Regions from separate parts of the Mesorhizobium sp. M0894 genome, predicted to be linked through region 2. Evidence: predicted binding sites of a transcription regulator. Region 2 holds the regulator's gene; the other holds the start of a gene.
What was found. The regulator LexA, encoded in region 2, represses DNA repair genes until DNA is damaged. The targets are predictions, from matches to a motif close to TGTTCNNNNTGTGTTCNG.
Positions count from the first base shown of each region.

Region 1: NKH91_RS27580 (YifB family Mg chelatase-like AAA ATPase) is a predicted target of LexA. The motif match lies at 2,789-2,806, and genes of this name have one in related genera.

Region 1 is NZ_JAMYOG010000020.1:51,149-56,376, reverse strand. Features, by position in the region: gene NKH91_RS27600 (GtrA family protein) at 1-59, opposite strand, end outside; gene NKH91_RS27595 (glycosyltransferase) at 190-1,197, shown strand; gene NKH91_RS27590 (GtrA family protein) at 1,205-1,579, shown strand; gene gshB (glutathione synthase) at 1,796-2,737, shown strand; gene NKH91_RS27580 (YifB family Mg chelatase-like AAA ATPase) at 2,898-4,430, shown strand; gene NKH91_RS27575 (hypothetical protein) at 4,430-4,846, shown strand; gene NKH91_RS27570 (GNAT family N-acetyltransferase) at 4,729-5,037, shown strand.
Region 2 is NZ_JAMYOG010000002.1:299,941-305,168, forward strand. Features, by position in the region: gene NKH91_RS04775 (hormone-sensitive lipase) at 1-776, opposite strand, end outside; gene kynU (kynureninase) at 872-2,119, opposite strand; gene lexA (transcriptional repressor LexA) at 2,591-3,322, shown strand; gene NKH91_RS04790 (ComEC/Rec2 family competence protein) at 3,316-5,228, opposite strand, start outside.

The DNA.
Region 1 (5,228 bases), on a different contig from region 2:
AGCAGCGCCAGCGCGATATCGGACCTCCAAATGGAGGCGCCATCGTCGGCTGTGCTCATATCAGGACCTTTGGAAGGAATACGGGGCGGTTTAAACCTAGCCTTAACAGCTTCAATAAATAGTAAAGCCGCCCCGAGCGAGGCCGGCGTTTGAGCGGTCAGGGACCTCACAGGGCATCCGGAGACGAAAATGCCACAAGAAGTGCGCCATGAGCCGAGCATCGCCGTGCTCCTGCCTTGCTACAATGAGGAGCTGACGATCGGCGAAGTGGTGCGGCGCTTTCGCGAGACGCTGCCTGCCGCCGCGATATATGTCTACGACAACAATTCGCGCGATCTGACGGCGCTCCGAGCCCGCGCCGCCGGCGCCATCGTGGTGCGCGAGCCGCGCCAGGGCAAAGGCAATGTCGTGCGCCGCATGTTCGCCGACATCGAGGCCGACATCTATCTGATGGCCGACGGCGACGGCACCTATGCGCCGGAGGACGCGCCGCAACTGATCAACACGCTGCTGACCGAGCGCTCCGACATGGTGGTGGGCACCAGGCGCGGCGTCGCCGACGATGCCGGCAGGACTGGCCATGCCTTCGGCAACCGCATCTTCAACAGCCTCTACAAGCGGCTGTTCGGCTCGGACTTTACCGATATCTTCTCGGGGTACCGCGCCTTCACCAGGCGCTTCGTCAAGAGCTTTCCCGCCGTTTCCGGCGGTTTCGAGATCGAGACCGAAATGTCGGTGCACGCCTCGCAGCTCAAATTGCCGGTGAGCGAGATCGGGCTCGACTATGGCCGCCGGCCGGAAGGCTCCTCGTCGAAGCTGTCGACCTTTCGCGACGGCGCGAAGATCCTGTGGATGTTCGCCATGCTGATGAAGGAGACACAGCCGCTGCGTTTCTTCGGCGCTTTTTCGGTGTTCTTCCTGGCATCGAGCCTGTTCCTGATGGCGCCGGTGCTGATCGAGTTCGCCGAAACCGGGCTTGTGCCGCGCATGCCGACCTGGGTGCTGTCGGTCGGGCTGCTGCTGCTGTCGATGCTGGCGGCGGTGACCGGGGTAATCCTCGATTCGGTGTCGCGCGGCCGGGCCGAGCAGAAGCGCATCTTCTATCTGTCGATGCCTTCCGGTCGCGTCGAACGTGACCGTGCAAGCGCCCTCGCGACTTTGAAGGCCGGACCGGGCAAGACCCCGCGCGCGGCCTAGAGCCTGAATGGGACGCCTCGCCCGCTTCATTTTCGCCGGCGGCGTCGGCTTCGTCGCCGATGCGGCGGCGCTTTGGCTGGTGCTGACGATAGCGCCGCTCGGACCATTCGCGGCTCGCATCATTTCGATCGGTTTTGCCCTGTCCGTCACCTGGTTGATCAACCGCCATCTGACGTTTTCGCCTTCCAGCCGCGGCATCGCGCAAGAGGGCGCACGCTATGGCGGCGTCGGCATTGCCACCAGCGTCGTCAATTATCTCGTCTATTGCGCCATCCTGTTCGCGCTGCCGACGGTGTCGCCGCTCATCGCCCTTGCGGTCGCCTCGCTGATTGCCATGGCGCTGTCCTTCCTCGGCTATTCCAAGCTGGTCTTCGATCGCTGACGGCACATCGCATTGGGATCTGCGCCAAACGAAGCGCAGCCTCATCATGACCTTGGCCGATTGGCAGAAGCCGCCGATTTCCTTATATCGCTGTCGTCGATGCATCGGCGCGAAAATCGGAATCGATTTTCGGACAGCACGATGCATGGATTCAAAAGTGTTGGAGCGTACTTTGTGCATCCAAGTGGATCGCTGCAAGTGCGCCGGAGAGCTGCCATGCCCCTGAAAGTCGCCGTCCAGATGGACCACATCTCCACCGTGTCGATTGCCGGCGACACGTCGTTTGCGCTGTCGCTGGAAGCGCAGCGGCGCGGCCACCAGCTGTTCCACTACACGCCCGACCGGCTGTCGCTGCGCGACGGCAAGGTGTTTGCCCGCATCGAGGCGATGCAGGTCCGCGACGAGAAGGGCAGCCATTATTCACTGGGCGAAGAAATCCGTACCGATCTTTCGGAGATGGACGTCATCCTTTTGCGGCAGGATCCGCCCTTCGACATGAACTACATCACCACCACGCATATCCTCGAGCGCATCCATCCGAAGACGCTGGTGGTCAACGACCCGGCCTGGGTGCGCAACAGCCCGGAAAAGATCTTCGTCACCGAATTTCCCGACCTGATGCCGGACACGCTGATCACCAAGGATCCGCTCGAAGTCGCCGCCTTCCGCAAGGAGTTTGGCGACATCATCGTCAAGCCGCTCTACGGCAATGGCGGCGCCGGCATCTTCCACCTGCACGAGGCCGACCGCAACCTCGCCTCGCTGCTCGAAATGTTCGGCCAGATGTTCCGCGAACCCTACATCGTGCAGCGCTACCTCAAGGAGGTGCGCGCCGGCGACAAACGCATCATCCTGATCGACGGCGAGCCGGTCGGCGCCATCAACCGCGTGCCGGCCGAGCACGATTCGCGCTCCAACATGCATGTCGGCGGCCGCGCCGAAAAGACCGAGCTGACAGAGCGCGAACGCGAGATCTGTGCCCGCATCGGCCCGTGGCTGAGGGAGCGCGGCTTCATCCTCGTCGGCATCGACGTCATCGGCGACTACATGACCGAGATCAACGTGACCTCACCGACCGGCATACGCGAAGTGAAGCGCTTCGGCGGCGCCGACATCGCCAGCCTGTTCTGGGATGCGGTGGAGGGCAAGCGTAACTAGTCTCGCTTCGGAGCGGCCGCGTTGCAACCCATTGGAGCCGCTGCGTTCAGCCGTTCCCCAAATGTTCTTGCCTTCGCCGGAAATCTGTGGTTGTCTCCGGTGACGCCGTTCGCGGCATGATCGCAAGGGCTTGGGGCAAGCCTGCAGCCGGGGTGAAGACATGGTGGCGCGGGTTCGCACGGTTGCTTTCCAAGGCATCGAGGCCGTGCCGGTCGACGTGCAGGTGATGATCGCGCCGGGCAAGGTCAACATGCACATCGTCGGCCTGGCCGACAAGGCTGTAGCCGAAAGCCGCGAGCGGGTGCAGGCGGCGCTGCATGCATCCGGCCTGTCGATGCCGTCGAAGAAGGTCACCGTCAATCTGGCGCCTGCCGATCTGCCCAAGGAGGGCAGCCATTACGATCTGCCGATCGCGCTCGGTTTGATGGCGGCACTCGGCGCCATTCCGGGCGACATGCTGGCCGGCTATGTCGTGCTTGGCGAATTATCGCTCGACGGCACCATTGCCGCGGTGGCCGGCGCGCTGCCGGCGGCGATCGGCGCCAATGCCGAAGGCAAGGGCCTGATCTGCCCGTTCGCCTGCGGGCCGGAAGCGGCGTGGGCCGGCAAGGATTTCGACATATTGGCGCCGCGCAGCCTGATCGCCATCGCCAATCATTTTCGCGGCACGCAGGTCCTGTCGCGGCCGGAAGCCGGCATCCATGCTTCGGCGCGCGACCTGCCCGACCTTGCCGACATCAAGGGGCAAGAGACCGCCAAGCGGGCGCTGGAGGTGGCGGCAGCCGGCGGCCACAATCTGCTGATGGTCGGTCCGCCCGGGTCCGGCAAATCGATGCTGGCGCAGCGGCTGCCGTCGATCCTGCCGCCGCTTGCGCCGAAGGAATTGCTCGAAGTCTCGATGATCGCGTCGGTGGCCGGCGAACTCGGCGAAGGAAAGCTCACCGACCGGCGGCCGTTCCGCGCGCCGCATCATTCGGCCTCGATGGCGGCGATGGTCGGCGGCGGCTTGCGCGTGCGGCCGGGCGAGGCCTCGCTTGCCCATCACGGCGTGCTGTTCCTCGACGAGTTTCCCGAATTCTCGCCGCAGGCGCTCGATGCGCTGCGCCAGCCGCTGGAGACCGGCGACTGCATGATCGCGCGCGCCAATCATCGCGTCACCTATCCGGCGCGTATCCAGCTTGTCGCGGCGATGAACCCGTGCCGTTGCGGCATGGCCGGCGAGCCGGGCTATCGCTGCCTGCGCGGCGACCGCTGCCGCACCGACTACCAGGCGCGCATTTCCGGCCCGCTGCTCGATCGCATCGATCTCAGGATCGAGGTACCGGCGGTTTCGGCCAGCGATCTGATCCGGCCGGACCGGGCGGAGAAGAGTGCAGCCGTGGCACTGCGCGTCGCCCGTGCCCGTACGATCCAGCGTGAGCGTTTCGAACGGCTCGGCGCGACCTCCGCCACCACCAACGCGCATTGCTCACCGTCGGTTATCGAGGAGATCGCCATGCCCGATGCCGCCGGCCTGTCGCTACTGAGGGACGCCAGCGAAAAGCTCGGCTTTTCGGCAAGAGCCTACCACCGCGTCTTGAAGGTGGCGCGGACGCTGGCCGATCTCGAGGCCAGCGAAACGGTCGGCCGCATCCATCTGGCCGAGGCGATTTCCTACCGCATGAGCTCGGAGCGGATGGCACAGGCGGCGTAGTGCTTCTGCTGCTCGCTGGAAGTACGGTTGCGGGTTCGCGCCCGATGATCGCATATGTTACGGTCATGCACCTAACCGGGGCTGAGGCGGGGATGATTTCTGTTTCGCCGGCACGCAGTGCCGAAGACTTCGAGACCATGGCCGGGCTTTGCCGCAAGCTTGCACAATGGGATGTCGACGCCGTGCAGCCTTACGGCGTCTCGGAGGAGGACGTGAGGACCATCTTCCACCCCGAAAGGAGCGGCAGTTCGCTGGCAGCGAAGTTCGGCGCGCCAGATGCCATGGCGTTTATCGCGCGATCGGAGAACCTACCGGCGGGCTGCCTCGCCTTGACCAGTTCGACGACCATACGGCGGAGATTCACAAGTTTTTTGTCGACGCGTCGTTTCGCGGAAAAGGAATCGGCCGGGCGCTGATGGGGGCCGCGCTGGCGGAGATCCGGAAAGGCCGAATCCGGACGGTATTGATCCACACGACGTTCTACATGAAAAACGCCATTGCCGTGTATGAGTCGTTCGGCTTCAGGCCCTGCCCGCCCTTCCGTGAAACCCCGGAGCCGGTCAGACATACCGATATTTTCATGTCGTGCTCGATCTCGCCCGCGTGAGGTTAGAGGCAGCCGCGGTGTGGAGGACGCGGCGTCCCTCGACTTGCCCTATTTTTGGAAATCGAACCTGGGCCCCGATGATCCTCTTCCTGAGGCGCATCGTCAGAATGGGCGTTGGCGCACTTCATGCAGGACCCCTCCCGGCCCTTCGGGTCACCCTGCCCTCAAGGGGAGGGGGACGCCGGCTCCCG
Region 2 (5,228 bases):
ATGATGTTGAAATGATGCCGGTCAGGCTCGACCACCGAACTGGTCGCGGCACCCAGGCCGATCCAGATATTGGCCAGCAACGCGCTCTGGCGCAGGAATTCGGCGCGCTCGCCGCCGCCGGCCCAGCAGGTCAGGCGGGCCTTGTCCATCGGGCGCAGCAGCACCGGGCTTTCGGCCTGCGCCTCGGCCTCATCGATCGCCAGCGTCTCGTTCATGCCGGTGCGCATGATCGGGCGCAAATCGTGCACACCCGAGATCGATACGACATGGCGAATGCGCCGGACAATTTCGGGCGCCAGCGGCGTCGTCGTCGTAACCATCCGGCTAACAAGATGGCCACCGGCCGAGTGTCCGGTCAGCATCAGCGGCCCTGCGACCATCCCCGCCGCCTTGCCGATCGCCGCGCCGACTTCCTTGACGATGCCGCCAATGCGCATCTGCGGACAGAGCGTGTAGGACGGCATCGCCACGGCATAGCCGCGATCAACAGCGCCAGCGGCAAGATGCGACCAGAAACTCTTGTCGAATGCCATCCAGTAGCCGCCATGGACGAACACCACGAGCCCCTTGGGCTTGGTGGCCGGCAGGAAAAGATCGAGCCGGTTGCGTGGGCCATCGCCATAGGCCATGTCGAGCCGCGCCCGGCCCTCGGTCGAAAGCACGTCGCGAAAAACCCGCGCGGGCTCGACCCAGGCCGCCGGCCAGCGATCGCTGCCGGCTATGTTGGCGCCGTTGGCATAGGCGTTGTCCCAATCGGCAATGTGACGTTCGAACACCCTGCGCCCTCCCCTGGCAATATGGCCTTGCAACGACCGTGAGCATCGCGCGGCGCGTCGTCGCCAGCCTCACGATTCCAGCTCTCGCATCAATCTCAAGTGACAGCCGCCTTGATGGCGAAGCGCGCATCCTTCCACGCACCGGTGCGCAGGATGTCCTCAAGCACTTCGACGGCCTGCCAGACATCGGCATAGCCGACATAGAGCGGGGTGAAGCCGAAGCGCATGGTCGATGGCGCGCGAAAATCGCCGATCACGCCACGTTCGATCAGCGCGCGCATGATCTGGTAGCCATGCTCGTGCATGAATGAAATCTGGCTGCCGCGTTTTTCCCCGTCGCGCGTGCTTTCGAGCGTTAGCCCGTAAGTGCCGCACTTTGCCTCGACAAGCTCGATGAACAGATCGGCCAGCGCGATGCTCTTCTTGCGCACCGCCGTCATGTCGACATCGTTCCAGATGTCGAGCGCGCCCTTCAGCGTGCGCATAGACAGGACCGGCTGGGTGCCGCACAGAAACCGGCGGATGCCGGTGCCGGCCGCATAGCCTGGCTCGAAGGCGAAGGGCCGTGCATGGCCCCACCAGCCGGTGAGCGGCTGCTGGATGTCGGCAAGATGCCGCTCAGCCGCATAGATGAAGGCAGGCGCGCCCGGTCCGCCATTCAGATATTTGTAGGTGCAGCCAACGGCAAAATCGGCGTTCGCCGTGTCGAGCTCGACTGGCATCGCACCGGCGGTGTGGCAGAGATCCCAGACGATCATCGCCCCGGCTTCCTGGGCCCTGCGCGTCAGCGCCGGCATGTCGCGCAGTTCGCCCGACTTGTAGTTGACGTGGTTGACCAGCACCACGGCGGTGCGTTCGTCGATCAGCTCTTCGATGCTCGGCGCGTCGACCCCCGAGAGGCGCAGCAGCGTATCTTTTCGCGTCGAAACCACACCCTCAGCCATGTAGAGGTCTGTCGGAAAACTGTCGCCCTCGGCGACGATGACCTGCCGCTCCGGCCGCATGGCCATGGCGGCGTGCAGCAGCTTGTAGATGTTGACCGATGTCGTGTCGCAGACCACCGTCTGGCCGGCCGCGGCACCGATCAGGCGCCCGAGCTGGTCGCCAAGTTCGAGCGGCATGTTGAACCAGCCGGCCGTGTTCCAGGCGCGGATGAGATCATGCGCCCATTCTTCGGTCACTGCCTTGCTCAATTCATCGAAAGCGGCACGCGAAGCGGCCCCTAGCGAATTGCCGTCGAGATAGATCACTCCTTGCGGCAGCACAAAGCGGTCCCGCATCGCGCGCAGCGGATCTGCAGCATCCATCGCCCTTATGGCCACGAGATCGGGAATTCCTGTCATGATTTGTCTGCTCCCCAAGATTCACCGCAACGCCGGACACGCATCGACGGCATCCATCGGTCACGAGCGGTTCTCCATTACCTGGTATCGCGCAGCAAGGCTCCACCGGCGACAAGTTGCCTGACCATGCGGTGGAAACCAGGAGCCAAGCCAACCCAAGGTTGGCGTTTTGAGTTCGTTTCGTTCACGGTGCATTGACCAAACCGCACAGTCGATACGGCTTCAATTCCGTGCCCCTTTGCCGGCTGACGGCCGATACCAGTGCCGCCTTCTGGAAACCCAGAGGCCGCAAACGAAAGCAGAATCAAGGCGATGAGGCCCGCGGCGGTGAAAATGCAGCGTCCCGGTTTGGCGAGTGGTATCGTTACCCGAGCCCTAACACATTCATTAAACTTTAAACAGTTGCGGAACACAACTGGAACAGATAGTGTTTGTTCTGGGTTTGTTTTTCTGATTCTGTTGGGGGTCGCTATGCTGACACGCAAACAACACGAACTGCTTATGTTCATCCACGAAAGGCTGAAGGAAAGCGGTATCCCGCCCTCCTTCGACGAGATGAAGGAAGCGCTCGACCTGGCTTCCAAATCGGGAATCCACCGGCTGATTACGGCGCTGGAGGAGCGCGGCTTCATTCGCCGTTTGCCCAACAGGGCCCGTGCGCTGGAGGTGCTGCGCCTGCCCGATTCGATCGCCCCCGGCCTCAATGCGGCACGCAAGTTCTCGCCGAGTGTCATCCAGGGCAGTCTTGGGCAAGGTCCTCGGCAAGGCAAGCCGACATCGTCGCGCGTCCCTGCAGCCGGCAATGACGACGATGTCGTCGCCGCCGTGTCTATCCCGGTGATGGGCCGCATCGCCGCTGGTGTGCCGATCGATGCCATCCAGCACCAGACGCATTCGATCTCGGTGCCGCCGGACATGATCATGGGCGGCGAGCATTATGCGCTCGAGGTCAAAGGCGATTCGATGATCGAGGCTGGCATTTTCGACGGCGACACGGTGATCATCCGCAATGCCGATACGGCGAGCCCCGGTGAGATCGTGGTGGCACTGGTCGACGAGGAAGAAGCGACGCTGAAGCGGTTCCGCCGCAAGGGCGCCTCGATCGCCCTGGAAGCCGCCAATCCGGCCTACGAGACGCGCATCTTCGGACCAGACAGGGTCAAGGTGCAGGGCAAGCTCGTTGGGCTGATCCGCCGCTACTGAGCTGCGCCCTTGGCGCCGGCTTTTGGCTTGTCGGCTCTGCGGTATGGCGGCATGCCCCGCGCCGCGCGTGAAAATTTCCGCTGCACGTGCCAGGGCCGGTATGATTTTTCGACGGCGAAGCGGATTTCGGCGCGTGTTGCCGCTTGTGGATCGAAATAGACGGCCGCACTTCCCGCGCGCGCCAGTTGCCGTTTGGTGACGACGAGGACCAGCCGGTCGTAGTAGCAGGGATTATGGGCGGTGGCGTCGTCGATGACGATCAAGCTGGCAAAGGCGCAGGCTGGCCGTGCAGTTTCGCGGTCATTGGCTAGCGCGATGATCGCGCCGGATGGATGCCTGGCAAGGCAGAGACCGTCCGTGCAAATGAACGGCATGCCCGGCGGTAAGTCGGCCGGATCGGCAATGTCGAATTGCGGATCGTTCTTTCCAGGTGTTTCCGGCGCGACGATAGCCTCTGATGTGAGCGCGCGTTTCCAGTTGTCGATGGTGAACTCATTCGGGCGTGCCCGGTTGACCGCGAGTTCCCCGCTGCCGATCGGCAGCGCGACGAGCCGTGCGTCCTCCGAGATCAATACATCGGGTACGCGCGTCTGCGTTGTCGTTAGCAAGCCGGCGAGCGCAAAAGGAAGGGCCACGAGCCGCAACCAGGTCGTCGCCATGCTGGCAATGACGAGGGCGATCGTCACCAAAAGGACAGATCTCAGCGAAATCAGCCCGACCGCATCGATCGGCGAGCGCTCGGAGATCCACCCGGACAGGGCGATCATCGCCGTCAGCCCCTTGCCCATCACGTAGAGGAAAGGCCCATCCGCGCCGAACGGCATCGCCAGCGCACTGAGGACGGCGAAGGGCATGACGACCAGTGAGACAATAGGCATGATGGCCAGATTGGCGAACAGGCTGAGCGGCGCCACGCGCTGGAAATGCCATATGGCGAAAAGCGCCGTGGCGCTCCCTGCAATGATCGAGGTCATCGCCAGGCCGCCCATGCCCAGCAGTACCTTTCTAGTGGCAAAGCGTAGCGGCGACCGCCGGGGCGGCGGCGTGGTGGCCCCGCCGGCGCGGTAATCGGACCAGCCTGCATAGGCGCCGACAAGGGCCGCCGTCGCGGCGAAGGACATCTGGAAGCTCGGACCGACCACCTCGTGCGGCGACACCAGAATGACCGCGATGGCCGAGATCGCCAGGTTGCGCATGGTGAGCGCGGCCCGGTCGAACAGCACGGCGATAAGCATCACCGCCAACATGATGAAGCTGCGTTCGGCCGCCACCACAATGCCGGAAAAGACGAGGTAGGCCGCAATCGAAAAAAGCGCGGCGGCCGCCGCGTATTTCTTGACCGGCCGTCGCGATGAGAAATCGGGAAACAGCGCAAAGGCGCCGCGCAGCAGCGCCATAATGGTGCCGGCGACCAACGCCATATGCAGCCCCGAGATGGAGATGATGTGGTAGATGCCGGTACGCCGCATCGCTTCGTTGATCTCCTCGGGAATGCCAGCGCGCACGCCGACGATCAGCGCAGCAGCAATCTCGCCCTCGGCGCCGCCGATGCGGCTGCGGATATGGTCGGCGATGGATTCGCGCGCGTCTTCGATCGCGGAAGAAAGCCGCGCGGCAAACGGCATGCTGCCCGACGACACGACTTTCGGATTGCCGAGAAAAAAGCCGCTGCCGCCGATACCGGCAAAATAGCTGTCGAAGGAGAAATCATAGCTGTCGGGCCGCACCGGCCCGGTCGGCGGCAGCAGCCGCACATAGCCGGCGATCTCGGAACCGGCGGTCAGCTCAGCCGGTATTTTCATCGCCGAAACGCGGACCCGTTCCGGCATGTAGCGCAGTGTCGGCCTGGCGGTTGAGATCACATCGATCGTCAGCCTGATGCGGCCGCTCGCCATGGGCTCGAACG